Regions from separate parts of the Photorhabdus akhurstii genome, predicted to be linked through region 1. Evidence: predicted binding sites of a transcription regulator. Region 1 holds the regulator's gene; each other region holds the start of a gene.

Region 1 (5,014 bases):
AAGGTTCTATCGATATCCGCGCTGACAAAGTTGTTGTAACTCGTCCAGATGGCGACTCTAAAAAAATGATTATTGAGGCATTTGGTAATCCAGTCACTTTCTATCAGCTACAGGACAATGGCAAACCAATCAAGGGCCGCGGTTCCAAAATGCGTTACGAAATGGATAAAGAGCTGGTTACACTGACTGGCAATGCCTATTTGGAACAGCTAGACAGCAATATAAAAGGCGATCGTATCACCTATCTAGTCCCAACTCAGCAGATGGAAGCGTTTAGTGATAAAGGTAAACGAGTGACCACCGTCCTACTCCCTTCTCAGTTACAAGAAGAAGGCCCTGGGGCTAACAACAAGAGTAAATAACGATATATGGCAATACTAAACGCAGAAAACCTGGCAAAAGCTTACAAAGGCCGTAAGGTCGTTGAAAATGTCAGCCTAAATGTAAATTCCGGCGAAATTGTTGGCCTGCTTGGTCCGAACGGCGCCGGGAAAACGACGACTTTCTATATGGTCGTCGGTATCGTTTCACGGGATGCCGGGACAATCACCATTGATAATGAAGATATCAGCCTATTGCCGCTTCATGAACGGGCACGCCGTGGTATTGGTTATTTGCCTCAGGAAGCTTCTATTTTCCGTCGCCTAAGCGTATTCGACAACCTGATGGCTGTATTGGAAATACGCCAGGATCTGACTCAAGAGCAACGAAAAGAACGTGCCGAAGAGCTGATGGAAGAGTTCCATATCAGCCATCTACGTGACAGTCTTGGTCAATCGCTTTCTGGAGGTGAACGCCGCCGCGTAGAGATTGCCAGAGCGCTCGCAGCCAATCCTAAATTTATTTTGCTGGATGAGCCTTTTGCCGGCGTAGATCCTATCTCGGTCATCGATATCAAGAAGATCATTCAGCATTTAAGAGATTATGGGCTAGGGGTCCTTATCACAGACCACAATGTCCGTGAAACATTGGATGTATGCGAACGTGCTTATATTGTCAGCCAAGGGCATCTGATTGCTCACGGCACACCTAATGATATTCTTAATAATGAACAGGTGAAGCGCGTTTATTTAGGCGAAGGTTTCCGGCTCTAATTAGCCAGGAGAATTGATTTAACGCTATGAAGCAAAGTTTGCAACTCAGGCTTAGTCAGCAACTGGCTATGACACCACAGCTCCAACAAGCTATTCGTTTGTTGCAACTTTCTACGCTTGAACTCCAGCAGGAAATACAACAAGCGCTAGAAATGAACCCTTTGCTTGAACAGGATGAAGATCATCAGGAAATCGGCAATCAGGAACTTCCCGATAACGAAACGGAAGCGATGGATACGCTTGATGCCTTGCAACAAAAGGATATGCCAGACGAGTTACCCCTGGATGCCAGTTGGGATGAAATTTACACCGCTGGCACACCTTCCGGGACACGTAACGACTATAACGACGATGAACTGCCGCTTTATCAAGGTGAAACCGTTCAAACCTTGCAAGACTACTTGATGTGGCAGGCAGAGCTAACCTCCTTCACGGAAACCGAGGCGGCCATTGCGACATCAATCATTGATGCCGTAGATGACACTGGCTATCTCACTGTGCCATTAGAAGATATCCTTGCCAGCATTGGCGACGATCAACTCACCCTGGCAGAAGTAGAAGCGGTGCTAAAACAGATACAACATTTCGATCCTATCGGTGTCGCCGCTCGTGATTTAAAAGATTGTCTACTGGTCCAGCTATCAATGCTTCCGCCAGAAACACCTTATCTGAAAGAGGCGCAACTGATCGTTTGCGAACATCTGGAGCTATTAGGTCATCGGGATTTCCGCAATTTAATCCGTCTGAGTCATTTGAAAGAAGATACTCTGAAAGAGGTCATCAGTTTAATCCAGTCACTTGAACCAAAGCCCGGTCTGGCAATAAACACCGGCGAATCTGAATACGTCATCCCCGATGTACTAGTTCGAAAAGAGAGCGAACACTGGCAAGTAGAATTAAATACAGATAGTATCCCCCGTTTACACATTAATCAGCATTATGCAGAGCTTGGGCAACATACACGCAATGAAAGTGACAGTCAGTTTATCCGTAATAACCTACAAGAGGCTAGATGGCTTATCAAAAGCCTGGAAAGCCGGAATGATACTTTGCTGAAAGTTGCGCGTTGCATTGTAGAACAGCAACAGGAATTTTTTGAGCATGGTGAAGAACATATGAAACCTATGGTTTTAGCTGACATTGCTTTCCAGGTTGATATGCATGAATCCACCATTTCCAGGGTGACTACCCAAAAATTCCTGCACAGCTCACGTGGTATTTTTGAATTGAAGTATTTTTTCTCCAGCCATGTCAATACAGAAAGTGGAGGCGAAGCCTCTTCAACTGCAATACGGGCTTTGGTGAAAAAACTGGTAGCAGCGGAAAACCCCGCCAAACCATTAAGTGACAGCAAACTGACGAGCATGCTAGCCGATCAAGGCATCATGGTTGCCCGACGGACTGTCACAAAATATCGAGAGTCGTTATCCATTCCGCCATCAAACCAACGTAAACGTCTGGTTTGAAATGAACAGAGAAGGAAGACAATATGCAACTCAAAATAACCGGCCACAATATTGAAATTACTGATGCATTACGCGACATTATCACTGCAAAATGCAGCAAGCTGGATCAATATTTCGACAGGATCAACCTGACTCAGGTAATCCTCCGAGTGGAAAAGGTACAACAAATCGCCGAAGCTACTGTACACATTAACGGAGGTGAGTTGCACGCATCATCAGAACATGAAGATATGTATGCAGCAATTGATGGACTGGTCGATAAACTAGCGCGTCAATTAACCAAACATAAAGACAAACTGAGACATCATTAACAGTTATTTAACAAAGAATGTAGTAACAACAGCAGAATATTGCTGTAAAACAGTGCGCAAATACCGGATGTCACAGATATTCTATGGCATCCGGTATCAATGAGGCACCTAAGTGAATAGAAAAAATGAATAATCAAGCAGATTTACTACTAAGTTCTGTGCTTTCTCTCGCATGTACGCGCAATAATGTACATTGTTCGAGTAAAAAAAGGGCTTTAGAGATTATCAGTGAGCTAGCATCTCAGCAGCTTAAGTTACCAGAAAATGTCGTATTCGAAGCAATATTAACCAGAGAAAAAGTAGGTACTACTGGAATTGGCAGTGGTATTGCTATCCCTCACGGTAAATTAGATGCAGAAAGCTCAGATCAAGCAGTCGGCGTTTTCCTAAATCTGGAACAACCCATTGCTTTTGATGCGATTGATAATCAACCAGTTGATTTGCTGTTTGCTTTACTGGTTCCAAATGATCAATGCCAGACGCACTTACACACATTGTCATTGATCGCCAAACGTCTTGCAGATAAAAACCTCTGCCGCCGTTTAAGATCGGCACAAAGTGATGAAGAATTATACTCAATTATCACTGAATAACTGTTGCAGTGCATGGAGAGCAACAGATAAGAGTGGCTCATAATAACCACTGAGAAATTAAGGGGAGTCGCCTCATGGTGCTGATGATAGTCAGTGGCCGTTCCGGTTCAGGTAAATCCGTTGCCTTGCGCGCACTGGAAGACATGGGTTTTTATTGTGTAGACAACTTGCCGGTAGTATTACTACCGGAATTAGCAAATACGTTGTCTGACCGCGATATTTCCGCCGCGGTGAGTATTGATGTAAGAAACATGCCGGAATCCCCTGAGGTTTTCGAAGAAGCCTTGACTAAACTACCAGAGAGTTTCTCACCGCAATTACTGTTTCTTGACGCTGACCGTAACACATTGATCCGCCGTTATAGCGACACCCGCCGTCTGCATCCGCTATCAAGCAAAAATCTTTCTCTGGAAAGCGCGATTGATCAAGAAAGTGATCTGCTGGAACCCCTTCGTTCAAGAGCAGATCTGATTATCGACACTTCCGAAATGTCAGTTCATGAATTGGCTGAGATGCTAAGAACGCGTCTGCTAGGCAAACGGGAACGTGAGTTGACAATGGTGTTTGAGTCTTTCGGCTTCAAGCATGGCATTCCAATTGATGCCGACTATGTTTTTGACGTACGTTTCTTACCAAACCCACACTGGGACCCTAAATTACGGCCAATGACCGGCCTTGATCGTCCCGTAGCCGCTTTCCTCGACCGTCATACGGAAGTTCATAACTTTATCTATCAAACCCGCAGTTATCTTGAACTCTGGCTGCCTATGCTTGAAACCAATAACCGCAGCTATCTGACCGTGGCTATTGGCTGTACCGGCGGTAAACATCGTTCCGTTTACGTGGCAGAACAGTTGGCCGATTATTTTCGCTCCCGAGGCAAAAACGTACAGTCGCGCCACCGTACTCTCGAAAAGCGAAAATAAATAATGACAGTCAAGCAGAGGCTTGAAATCAAAAATCGGCTGGGAATGCACGCCCGGCCAGCAATGAAGCTGTATGATTTAGTACAGCTCTTTGAGTCTCATGTTGTTTTACGCAATGATAGCCATGTTGAAGCCGAAGCTAGCAGTGTAATTGCTATGCTGATGCTGGATTCAGAAAAAGGCAGCTATATTGAAGTTGAAGCCAGCGGCCCAGATGAAGAACAGGCTCTTGCAGCCATTATTAATCTATTTAATTCGGGATTTGACGAAGAATAACGTTGCTCACTCACCTGTGGATTATCATGTCCTTTACTGTTTTCATTAGCAACACAAAACAGTTCGTGATCATGATCTCTTTCTTTTCCAGTAAGAACAGCCTACTATCAGGTTAATCATTTTAAATAACACCCCCCTCCTCATGGTGCGGGGTGTTATTTTGTGTTGGAGTCCATTTGGAGTGTGGTATGACTAAACCAGCAATTATCATCAACGAATTAGACGCAGAACGTTTAGATTCCCTGTTGGAACAGCCAGCGTTTGCAGATACTAGTATCGCTGACGCTTTGAATGAGGAGCTGGATCGTGCAGAGATTGTACCCCCAGCAGAAATTCCATCAGATGTTG
Region 2 (5,014 bases), 270 kb from region 1:
TTGGCAGTTAACGTTATTGGCTATGTTACCTATGCCTATTATGGCAATTATTATTAAACGATATGGTGATCAACTACATCATCGTTTTAAATCGGCACAAGGTGCATTTTCTGCTCTGAATAATCAAGCTCAAGAAAGTTTGACTAGTATTCGTATGATCAAGGCATTTGGTCTTGAAGATCTACAAGCAAATCAGTTTGAGCAAGTTGCAGTAGAGGCTAGCCGTAAGAATATGTATGTTGCCAGAGTAGATGCCCGGTTTGATCCGACAATTGTTATTGCAATCGGTATATCAGATTTGTTGGCTGTCGGAGGGGGTAGTTGGATGGTGTTGAATGGGGGATTAACACTGGGTGAACTTACTAGCTTCGTAATGTACCTTGGTTTGATGATTTGGCCAATGTTGGCGCTAGCATGGATGTTTAATATTGTTGAACGGGGAGGTGCTGCATATAGCCGTATCCGTAGTTTATTACAAGAACCTCCTGTCATTAAAAATGGTTTCCGTCATTTATCACCTGAGCGTAGTATCCTGAATGTGGATATTAAATCTTTTAATTATCCTCAAAGTAATAAAAGTGTTCTGAATCAAATTAATTTCAGGTTATCTCCTGGGCAGTTACTAGGGATCTGTGGTCTAACAGGTTCAGGTAAGAGTACCCTGCTTGCTCTGATGCAGAGACAGTTTGATGTAACTGAGGGAGAAATTCTTTTCCAGTCGATAAAAATTGCAGATATCCAGTTGGATGAATGGCGGGCTCGTTTTGCCGTTGTCAATCAAACACCTTTTCTGTTTTCAGATACCGTTGCCAGTAATATTGCTTTGGGACGTCCGGATGCTACACAGGAGCAAATTGAAGAAGTTGCTCGTTTTGCCTGTGTTCATGAAGATATTCTTCGTTTACCGGAAGGGTATCAAACGGAGGTGGGGGAGCGTGGTGTGATGCTTTCTGGTGGGCAGAAGCAGCGTATCTCTATTGCGAGAGCATTACTCTTAGATACAGAGATTTTGATTTTGGATGATGCCTTATCTGCGGTTGATGGGCAAACTGAATACAGTATTTTGCAAAACTTAAGGCAATGGAGACAACAACGTACTGTCATTATTAGTGCCCATCGTCTGTCGGCATTAACTGATGCTGATAATATTTTGGTGATGCAGCAAGGTTCGATTATACAGCAGGGACAGCATCAGCAACTGGTGGAGCAACCAGGATGGTATCGTGATATGTATCATTATCAGCAGATTGAAGCAGCACTGGATAGTGAGGATGGAATCGTATGAAGGAGATAGAGATGACTAAGGTTCGTCAATTGTGGCCGTCTCTGAAACGTTTGCTGGTTTATGGGAAAGATTATCGTAAGCTGCTGGTGCTGGCGGTACTTATGTTGTGGGTGGCTGCAATTGCGGAGGTAAGTGGTCCTGTTCTAATTTGTTATTTTATCGATAATATGGTTGCAACAGGTAATATGCCCATTGGATTGGTTATTGGCTTGGCTGTAGCCTTTATTGCTCTGCAACTGATCACCGCTGTATTACACTATTTCCAGGCTTTATTGTTCAATCAAATATCAGTTGATGTTGTTCGTCAACTTCGTACTGATGTGATGAATGCGGCATTGCGTCAGCCTTTGAGTGCTTTTGATAATCAACCAGTAGGGCAATTAATTTCTCGTGTAACGAATGATACAGAGGCTGTTCTAGATCTTTATGTCAATGTGGTCCCTACGATATTCCGTGGTATAGCATTAATTAGCGCTATGTTGATTGCCATGTTTGTACTGGAATGGCGTATGGCATTGATTGCAATTCTTATTTTTCCTATCGTATTAATTGTTATGGCGATATATCAGTATCTAAGTACACCAATTGTCCGACAGGTACGTAGTTATTTAGCTGACGTTAATGATAATTTTAACGAGATTATCAATGGAATGAGTGTCATCCAACAATTCCGGCAGCAGGCCCGTTTTGGTGAACGAATGCTGGCAACTAATCTTGCTCATTATCAAGCAAGAATGCAGGCACTACGGTTAGACGGGCTTTTATTACGACCATTACTGAATTTTGTGTCAGCTATGGTACTGTGTGGCCTTATCATGCTATTTGGTTTTAATGGAATCGGCGTAATTAGTGTTGGGGTGTTGTATGCCTTTATCGATTACTTGGCACGATTGAATGAACCACTCATTGAGTTGACCTCCCAGCAATCTATCTTGCAGCAGGCTGTGGTTGCTGGTGAGAGAATATTTGAATTAATGGATAGTCCTCAACAAGGCTATGGCATGGATAATCAGCCACTGTCTAGCGGTCGAATTGATATAGAAAATGTTAGCTTTTCTTATCGGGATGACAAAGTAGTTTTACAAGACATCAATTTACAGGTTCCGGCTCATGGTTTTGTTGCTTTGGTTGGTCATACCGGTAGTGGTAAAAGTACGTTGGCAAATTTACTGATGGGATATTATCCGTGGCAGAAAGGGGAAATTTACCTCGATGGTCGGCCTGTATCATCCCTGTCTCATTCGGTACTACGCAATGGTATAGCGATGGTTCAGCAGGACCCGGTCGTTCTTGCTGATTCTTTTTTTGATAATATTACGCTTGGCCGGAATATCTCAGAAGAGAAAGTTTGGCAGGTATTGGAAACCGTGCAATTAGCTGAGTTAGTACGTACATTACCTAATGGACTTCATACTATTTTGGGAGAGCAGGGTAATACGTTGTCGGCTGGTCAAAAACAGTTGCTTGCTATGGCGAGAGTGTTAGTGCAAACGCCACAAATTTTGATCCTTGATGAAGCGACTGCAAACATTGATTCTAGTACAGAACAGATGGTACAACAGGCTTTGAGGTTGATTCGTCAGCAAACGACGTTGATCGTGATTGCTCACCGCCTGTCTACTATTGTGGAAGCTGATACCATTCTGGTGCTACATCGTGGTGCAGTTGTTGAACAGGGATGCCATCAGCAATTATTGGCGAGGTGTGGACGTTATTATCAGATGTATCAATTGCAACAAGTCGGTGAGACACTAAATGAATGTGGCACAATCTCTGAAAAAGAGGTACTAATTTAATCAGGCTTGCACTGATTAGGTGCACTCTGGGAGAGTATATCCGCTACTCTCCCTCCTTCTTACTTCTCCAGAATTTTTATTTTCTTTATTATTATTTGATTTTTATATTCTTTTAGTTTCTGGCACACCCTTTGCTATTTCCTTATTGCAAACATAATAGCCGGATGGAAAGGGGATATATGAAGCTCATTACGACAATTATAAAACCATTCAAATTAGAGGATATTCGGGAAGTTCTCTCTAATCTTGGTGTTCAGGGGTTGACCATAACAGAGGTAAAAGGATTTGGGCGTCAGAAAGGGCATGCGGAGCTTTACCGTGGAGCTGAATATAATGTCAACTTTTTACCTAAAATAAAGATAGATATTGCTGTAGCAGATGAATTAGTTGAGGAAGTAATTCATGCTATTCAGCAATCAGCTTTCACTGGAAAAGTTGGTGACGGTAAAATTTTTGTCGTTGAATTACAACAGGCTATTCGTATTAGAACAGGAGAGACTAATGATGCGGCACTGTAACTTACTGATAGAGAAGATAGATGTGAAAAAACGATTCTCAGTGGCTGCCGGTATTATGGTCAGTTGTGTACCATCATTATCTCAGGCTGCGGAAGGCGTTGCTGATAAAGCTGATAATGCTTTTATGATGATTTGTACAGTCCTTGTTCTGTTTATGACCATTCCGGGAATTGCTCTGTTTTATGGTGGCTTGCTACGGAGTAAAAACGTTTTATCGCTCATGGCTCAGGTTATGGTGAGCTTTGCTTTAGTATGTGTGTTGTGGGTGATTTACGGTTACAGCTTGGCTTTTGAACCAGGGAATGGTTTTCTCGGTGGTTTTAGTCAAATGATGCTAAAGAATTTGGCATTCACTGACTTAAGTGGCAGTTTTTATCAGCTAATTCATGTGGCATTTCAGGGTTCTTTCGCTTGTATCACTGTTGCTTTGATTGTTGGTGCATTAGGGGAGCGTATTCGCTTTTCGGCTTTGTTAATTTTTAGTGTGCTGTGGTTGACATTTTCTTACCTGCCTATGGCGCATATGGTTTGGGGCGGTGGTGTACTTTCACAGGATGGAGCATTGGATTTTGCGGGTGGTACAGTTGTCCATGTTAACGCTGCTGTAGCTGGATTAGTTGGTGCTTACTTGCTGGGAAAACGCACTGGTTTTGGGAAAGAAGCATTTAAACCACATAATTTACCGATGGTTTTCACTGGTACTGCTGTGCTCTATATTGGTTGGTTCGGTTTTAATGCGGGTTCTGCTAATGCTGCTAATGAGATAGCTGCTCTGGCATTTTTAAATACCATTGTGGCGACTGCTGCCGCCATTCTGTCATGGGTTTTTGCAGAATGGTTTTTCCGTAATAAGCCGTCTCTTCTAGGGGCATGTTCAGGCTGTATTGCTGGACTGGTTGGTATTACACCTGCTGCTGGAATGGTGGGTGTTGGTGGTGCATTAATCATTGGCCTGATCGCGGGTTTTACCGGACTTTGGGGGGTGGTGGCGTTAAAACGATGGTTACGCGTTGACGATGTATGTGATGTATTTGGTATACACGGCGTATGTGGGATCGTGGGTTGCCTCCTGACTGGGGTTTTTACGGCTAAATCTTTGGGAGGAACCGGGCATGCAGAGGGTATAACCATGTTGGAGCAAGTTGGTATCCAGGCTTTTAGTATACTGGTTTGTGTGGTTTGGTCAGTCATTGTTGCCTTTGTTGCTTTTAAAATAGCAGAGCTGTTGGTAGGGCTGCGGGTTACAGTTGAAGTTGAAAGGGAAGGGTTGGATATTAATTCTCATGGAGAGAGTGCTTATAATTAAGTTGTAATATTAAAAGGCAGCAATAAGACCATAAAATACAATGCTGATTTCTTAATTTGCTGCCTTATTCATTTATCTGTTGCGTTTCCTAATCAGACCTTCCTGTACA
Region 3 (5,014 bases), 1.3 Mb from region 1:
GTGGCTAAGCGCTCGTTCCAGCAAGGCAACGGCTTCGTCAATATCAAAGGGTTTTGGTAAGTAATCAAAAGCCCCTTGTTGATAAGCGCTGACTGCGGCATCCAGATCAGAATGGGCGGTCATAATGATGACCGGCAGTAACGGATTGCTCTGTTTGATATTATTCAGCAGGTTTAGTCCATTCATCCCCGGCATACGGATATCCGAAATCAGTACATCAGGTATGTTTTGGGCCAGCGCGGTCAGTGCGCTGTCAGCGTCTGCAAAACTGGTACATTCCATCCCCGCGTTACTTAACGCTCGCTCCAGTACCCAGCGGATTGAACTGTCATCATCGACGATCCAGATTTTTCCCTGTTGCATCGTTATCCTCTATTTCTTAATTGGTAAGTAGATAGAAAATTCTGTGTGCCCCGGCCAACTGGTAAATTCTATTTTGCCGGAATGTTGGTCTATTAAATTGCGAGCAATGGATAGGCCAAGACCTGTTCCACCTTCATGGGCGCTGACCATTGGGTAAAACAAGGTGTCCTGAATTTGTGGCGGGATACCTGGCCCGTTGTCTTCCACGTCAATTCTGGCAGCCAGACGATAGCGCTTACCATGCAAGGTAATTTGAAAAGCAGTACGAGTGCGGAGGGTAATGGTCCCTCCCTGTTTTCCTAGCGCTTGCAAGGCATTACGGGTGATATTCAGTAGCACCTGTTCAATTTGATCAGGATAGTGGGCCAGTTCTGGCAAACTGGGATCGTAATCTTTTACCAGTGTGATGTTATCCGGCATTTCCAGTGAGACTAACTGAGACACCCGTTCAGCGACATAATGAATGCTTTGTTTAATTCGTTCACCCGGATGCTGTGGGCCAAGCAATCTGTCTACCAGATGGCGTAATCGGTCGGCTTGTTCAATAATCACTTGGGTGTATTCCTGCAACGCAGGGTCAGGCAGTGCTTTTGACAGTAATTGCGCGGCTCCCCTCAATCCACCAAGGGGGTTTTTGATTTCGTGCGCCAGCCCCCGAACCAATTCCCGTGCGGCTATCTGCTGAGCTTGTTGTACCTGCTCTTGGCTTAACCGGCGTTGACTGTCCATAGGCGCCAGTTCCAGCAAGATGAACTGCTCGGAAATCGGTTGGGCACTGAGCGACATAATGTGAAAGCGGTTATCAACCACTAACGTTACTTCGTTATCAGTAAAACTCTGGCCGCTGACCAGGCTAGAGCGCATCAATTCTGTATCCAGTGAGAAATAACTAAACAGTACCGGAAGAGGTGTACCGAATAGTTTACGGGCACTCTGAGCAAATAATTGTAGTGCTGCATGGTTGGCATAACGGATGACGAGATCCGTATCCAGTACCAATACACTGTTAATGAGTGAATTTAATATTTGCCCGCTGTCGGGCAGATTTTCCGTTTTCATCCACACTCCTGCACCTTTTTGGTGCACTTTATCATGTTCGAGCATGAAACCCAGTCAAAGCCTGAAATTTATATAGCAGGAAAAGGGTCCATCCGAAGATGGGCTAAAGGTTTCACGGCAACAAAAAATGATCAGCGGAAACGGCGCTGCTAATTACACACTGTAATAGAGTTCAAACTCCAGTGGATGCGGTGTCAGACGGACACGTTCTATTTCACTGTTTTTCAAGTCAATATAAGCATCAATGGTGTCATCGGTGAATACACCGCCACGGGTCAAGAATTCACGATCGGCATCCAATGCCGCCAATGCGTCCTCTAGAGAAGAAGCGACAGTAGGGATCTCTTTGGCTTCTTCCGGTGGCAGGTCATACAGGTTTTTATCCATCGCATCGCCCGGATGGATTTTGTTGATGATGCCGTCAAGGCCAGCCATCAATTGAGCGGCGAATGCCAGATAAGGGTTAGCCGCCGGATCAGGGAAACGTATTTCAATACGGCGAGCTTTAGTGCTGGCAACAACGGGAATACGGATGGACGCCGAACGGTTACGGGCGGAGTAGGCCAGCATAACCGGTGCTTCATAGCCCGGAACCAGACGTTTATAAGAGTTGGTTGTCGGGTTGGTAAACGCGTTTAGTGCACGGGCATGTTTGATAATACCGCCAATGTAGAACAACGCTAGTTCGGACAAACCGCCGTATTTGTCACCGGCAAACAAGTTAGTGCCGTTTTTGGATAGAGACATATGGCAGTGCATACCCGAGCCATTATCGCCGACCAGAGGTTTTGGCATAAAGGTGGCGGTCTTGCCGAAATTGTGCGCGACATTATGTACGACGTATTTGTAAATCTGGGTTTCGTCAGCTTTTTTGGTCATGGTGTTAAAGCGGGTCGCGATTTCATTTTGACCTGCTGTTCCCACTTCATGATGGTGAGCTTCCACAACCAACCCCATCTCTTCCATTGTCAGGCACATCGCTGAACGTAAATCCTGAGAGGAATCAACGGGAGGCAGCGGAGCATAACCGCCTTTTACCGCAGGCCGATGGCCTTTGTTGCCGCCTTCGTACTGCGTCCCGGAATTCCATGCAGCTTCGATATCATCGATGTGATAGTAAGAATGGGACATGGCACTACTGAAGCGTACGTCATCAAACAGGAAAAACTCAGGTTCTGGCCCGCACAGGACAGTATCTGCAATGCCGCTTGAACGCAGGAAGTTTTCAGCACGTTTGGAGATGGAACGGGGATCGCGGTCGTAGCCTTGCATGGTGCCTGGTTCCAGAATGTCACAACGTAAAATAAGTGTGGCATCGTCAAAGAAGGGATCAAGCATGGCGGTGCTGGTATCTGGCATTAGCACCATGTCGGATTCGTTAATCCCTTTCCAACCGCTAATTGAAGATCCGTCAAACATTTTGCCATCTTCAAAGAAGTCTGCATTAACCTGATGAGCAGGGATGGTCATATGTTGTTCTTTGCCTTTGGTATCAGTGAAACGCAGATCGATAAACTTCACCTGATGCTCTTCAATCATGGTTAAAACATGTTCAACGGACATACTCGGTTTCTCCTGGTTTGTGTTGGTCTTGATAAAATTGTCGTGATTAAGACTAAAAGAAAACACAATCACATCGTTTTACCTTAACAAGGCTATTTATACGTTTGCAATCACGAAAAACGTTTGCGAAAAGCATGCCAACTTTTTAACACCTTGCAATATACTGTATCGTGGGTATCCCGGTGATGGGATACCGGAATATTTGGAGAAATTGCACTGTATTGGTGCAATCATATAACTGAGACGCACAATATTAGTGCGTTTATGTCAAAAATGCGTCTATTTATGGGCGTGAAAGGGATCACAATTTCATTGTTATCAAGTTGTTAAGCATAGATTATTGTGATCCTGTTTAGTCCTTCGACCAATGTGTGTACAATAGCGCGCCATTTCTATAAATGCCTGAGGCAAAGTTTGTGATCGAAAAATTGCGTAATATCGCCATTATCGCGCACGTTGACCACGGTAAAACGACCCTGGTTGACAAGCTGCTGCAACAATCCGGTACTTTCGGTGACCGTGCGACAGCGACAGAGCGTGTGATGGATTCCAATGATTTGGAGAAAGAGCGTGGAATTACTATCCTCGCAAAAAATACCGCCATTAAATGGAATGACTACCGTATTAATATCGTAGACACTCCGGGACATGCCGATTTCGGCGGTGAAGTAGAACGTGTTATGTCTATGGTCGACAGCGTATTATTGCTGGTCGATGCTATGGACGGGCCAATGCCTCAGACCCGTTTTGTGACACAGAAAGCGTTCGCTCATGGTTTGAAACCGATTGTGGTCATTAACAAAGTTGACCGTCCTGGCGCCCGCCCTGATTGGGTTGTGGATCAGGTGTTTGACCTGTTTGTTAACCTGGGCGCCACTGATGAACAACTGGACTTCCCCATTATCTATGCATCGGCGTTGATGGGAATTGCCGGTACTGATCATGAAGATATGGCGGAAGATATGACGCCGTTGTATCAGGCGATCGTCGATCATGTAGAGCCGCCGAAAGTTGACCTGAATGGTGCATTCCAGATGCAGATTTCCCAGCTTGACTATAATAACTATGTTGGTGTTATCGGCATTGGTCGTATCAAGCGCGGTACTGTTAAGCCAAACCAGAACGTTACGATTATTGATGGCGAAGGTAAAACCCGGAACGGTAAAATCGGTAAGGTACTGGGCCACTTAGGGCTGGAGCGTATCGAGAGTGAGCAAGCGGAAGCGGGCGATATCGTTGCGATTACCGGTCTGGGTGAGCTGAATATTTCCGATACGCTGTGTGATACGAATGCTGTTGAAGCACTGCCGCCGCTGGCGGTTGATGAGCCGACGGTGAGCATGTATTTCTGTGTTAACACCTCCCCTTTCTGTGGCCGTGAAGGTAAATATGTCACCTCACGCCAAATCCTTGAGCGTTTGAAGAAAGAGCTGGTTCACAATGTCGCCTTGCGTGTTGAAGAGACAGAAGATCCAGATGCGTTCCGTGTTTCTGGCCGTGGTGAATTGCACTTATCTGTTCTGATTGAGAACATGCGCCGTGAAGGTTTTGAACTGGCGGTATCCCGTCCGAAAGTTATCTTCCGTGAGATCGATGGTCGCAAGCAAGAACCTTTCGAGCAGGTGACGCTGGATATTGAAGAGCAGCATCAGGGAGATGTGATGCAGGCGTTGGGTGAGCGTAAAGCGGATCTGCGCGATATGCTGCCAGACGGTAAAGGCCGTGTGCGCCTTGATTATGTTATTCCAAGCCGTGGTCTAATTGGCTTCCGTACTGAGTTCCTGACGATGACCTCTGGTACCGGTCTGCTGTATGCGACATTCAGCCACTATGATGATATTCGCGCGGGTGAAATCGGTCGCCGTCAGAACGGCGTGATGATTTCCAATGGTCAAGGTAAAGCGGTTGCTTATGCACTTTACAGCTTACAGGATCGCGGCAAATTGTTCCTTGGTCATGGTGCGGAAGTGTATGAAGGCCAGGTTATTGGTATTCATTCTCGTTCTAATGACCTGACAGTTAACTGTCT

What was found. The regulator sigma-54, encoded in region 1, starts transcription at its own class of promoters, with help from an activator protein. The targets are predictions, from matches to a motif close to GTTGGCACANNTTTCGCTNT.
Region 2: the regulator sigma-54 is predicted to act here: its motif matches at 3,200-3,219, upstream of glnK (P-II family nitrogen regulator).
Region 3: the regulator sigma-54 is predicted to act here: its motif matches at 3,108-3,127, upstream of glnA (glutamate--ammonia ligase).

What each region holds. Positions count from the first base shown of each region.
Region 1 covers NZ_CP020335.1:4,704,714-4,709,727, forward strand. The annotation lists gene lptA (lipopolysaccharide ABC transporter substrate-binding protein LptA) at 1-362, shown strand, start outside; gene lptB (LPS export ABC transporter ATP-binding protein) at 369-1,094, shown strand; gene rpoN (RNA polymerase factor sigma-54) at 1,121-2,560, shown strand; gene hpf (ribosome hibernation promoting factor) at 2,584-2,871, shown strand; gene ptsN (PTS IIA-like nitrogen regulatory protein PtsN) at 2,997-3,464, shown strand; gene rapZ (RNase adapter RapZ) at 3,539-4,390, shown strand; gene npr (PTS phosphocarrier protein NPr) at 4,394-4,666, shown strand; gene rnk (nucleoside diphosphate kinase regulator) at 4,855-5,014, shown strand, end outside.
Region 2 covers NZ_CP020335.1:4,435,231-4,440,244, reverse strand. The annotation lists gene B0X70_RS19020 (SmdA family multidrug ABC transporter permease/ATP-binding protein) at 1-1,285, shown strand, start outside; gene B0X70_RS19015 (SmdB family multidrug efflux ABC transporter permease/ATP-binding protein) at 1,297-3,081, shown strand; gene glnK (P-II family nitrogen regulator) at 3,261-3,599, shown strand; gene amtB (ammonium transporter AmtB) at 3,622-4,905, shown strand; gene tesB (acyl-CoA thioesterase II) at 4,978-5,014, opposite strand, start outside.
Region 3 covers NZ_CP020335.1:231,737-236,750, forward strand. The annotation lists gene glnG (nitrogen regulation protein NR(I)) at 1-363, opposite strand, end outside; gene glnL (nitrogen regulation protein NR(II)) at 373-1,422, opposite strand; gene glnA (glutamate--ammonia ligase) at 1,576-2,985, opposite strand; gene typA (ribosome-dependent GTPase TypA) at 3,384-5,014, shown strand, end outside.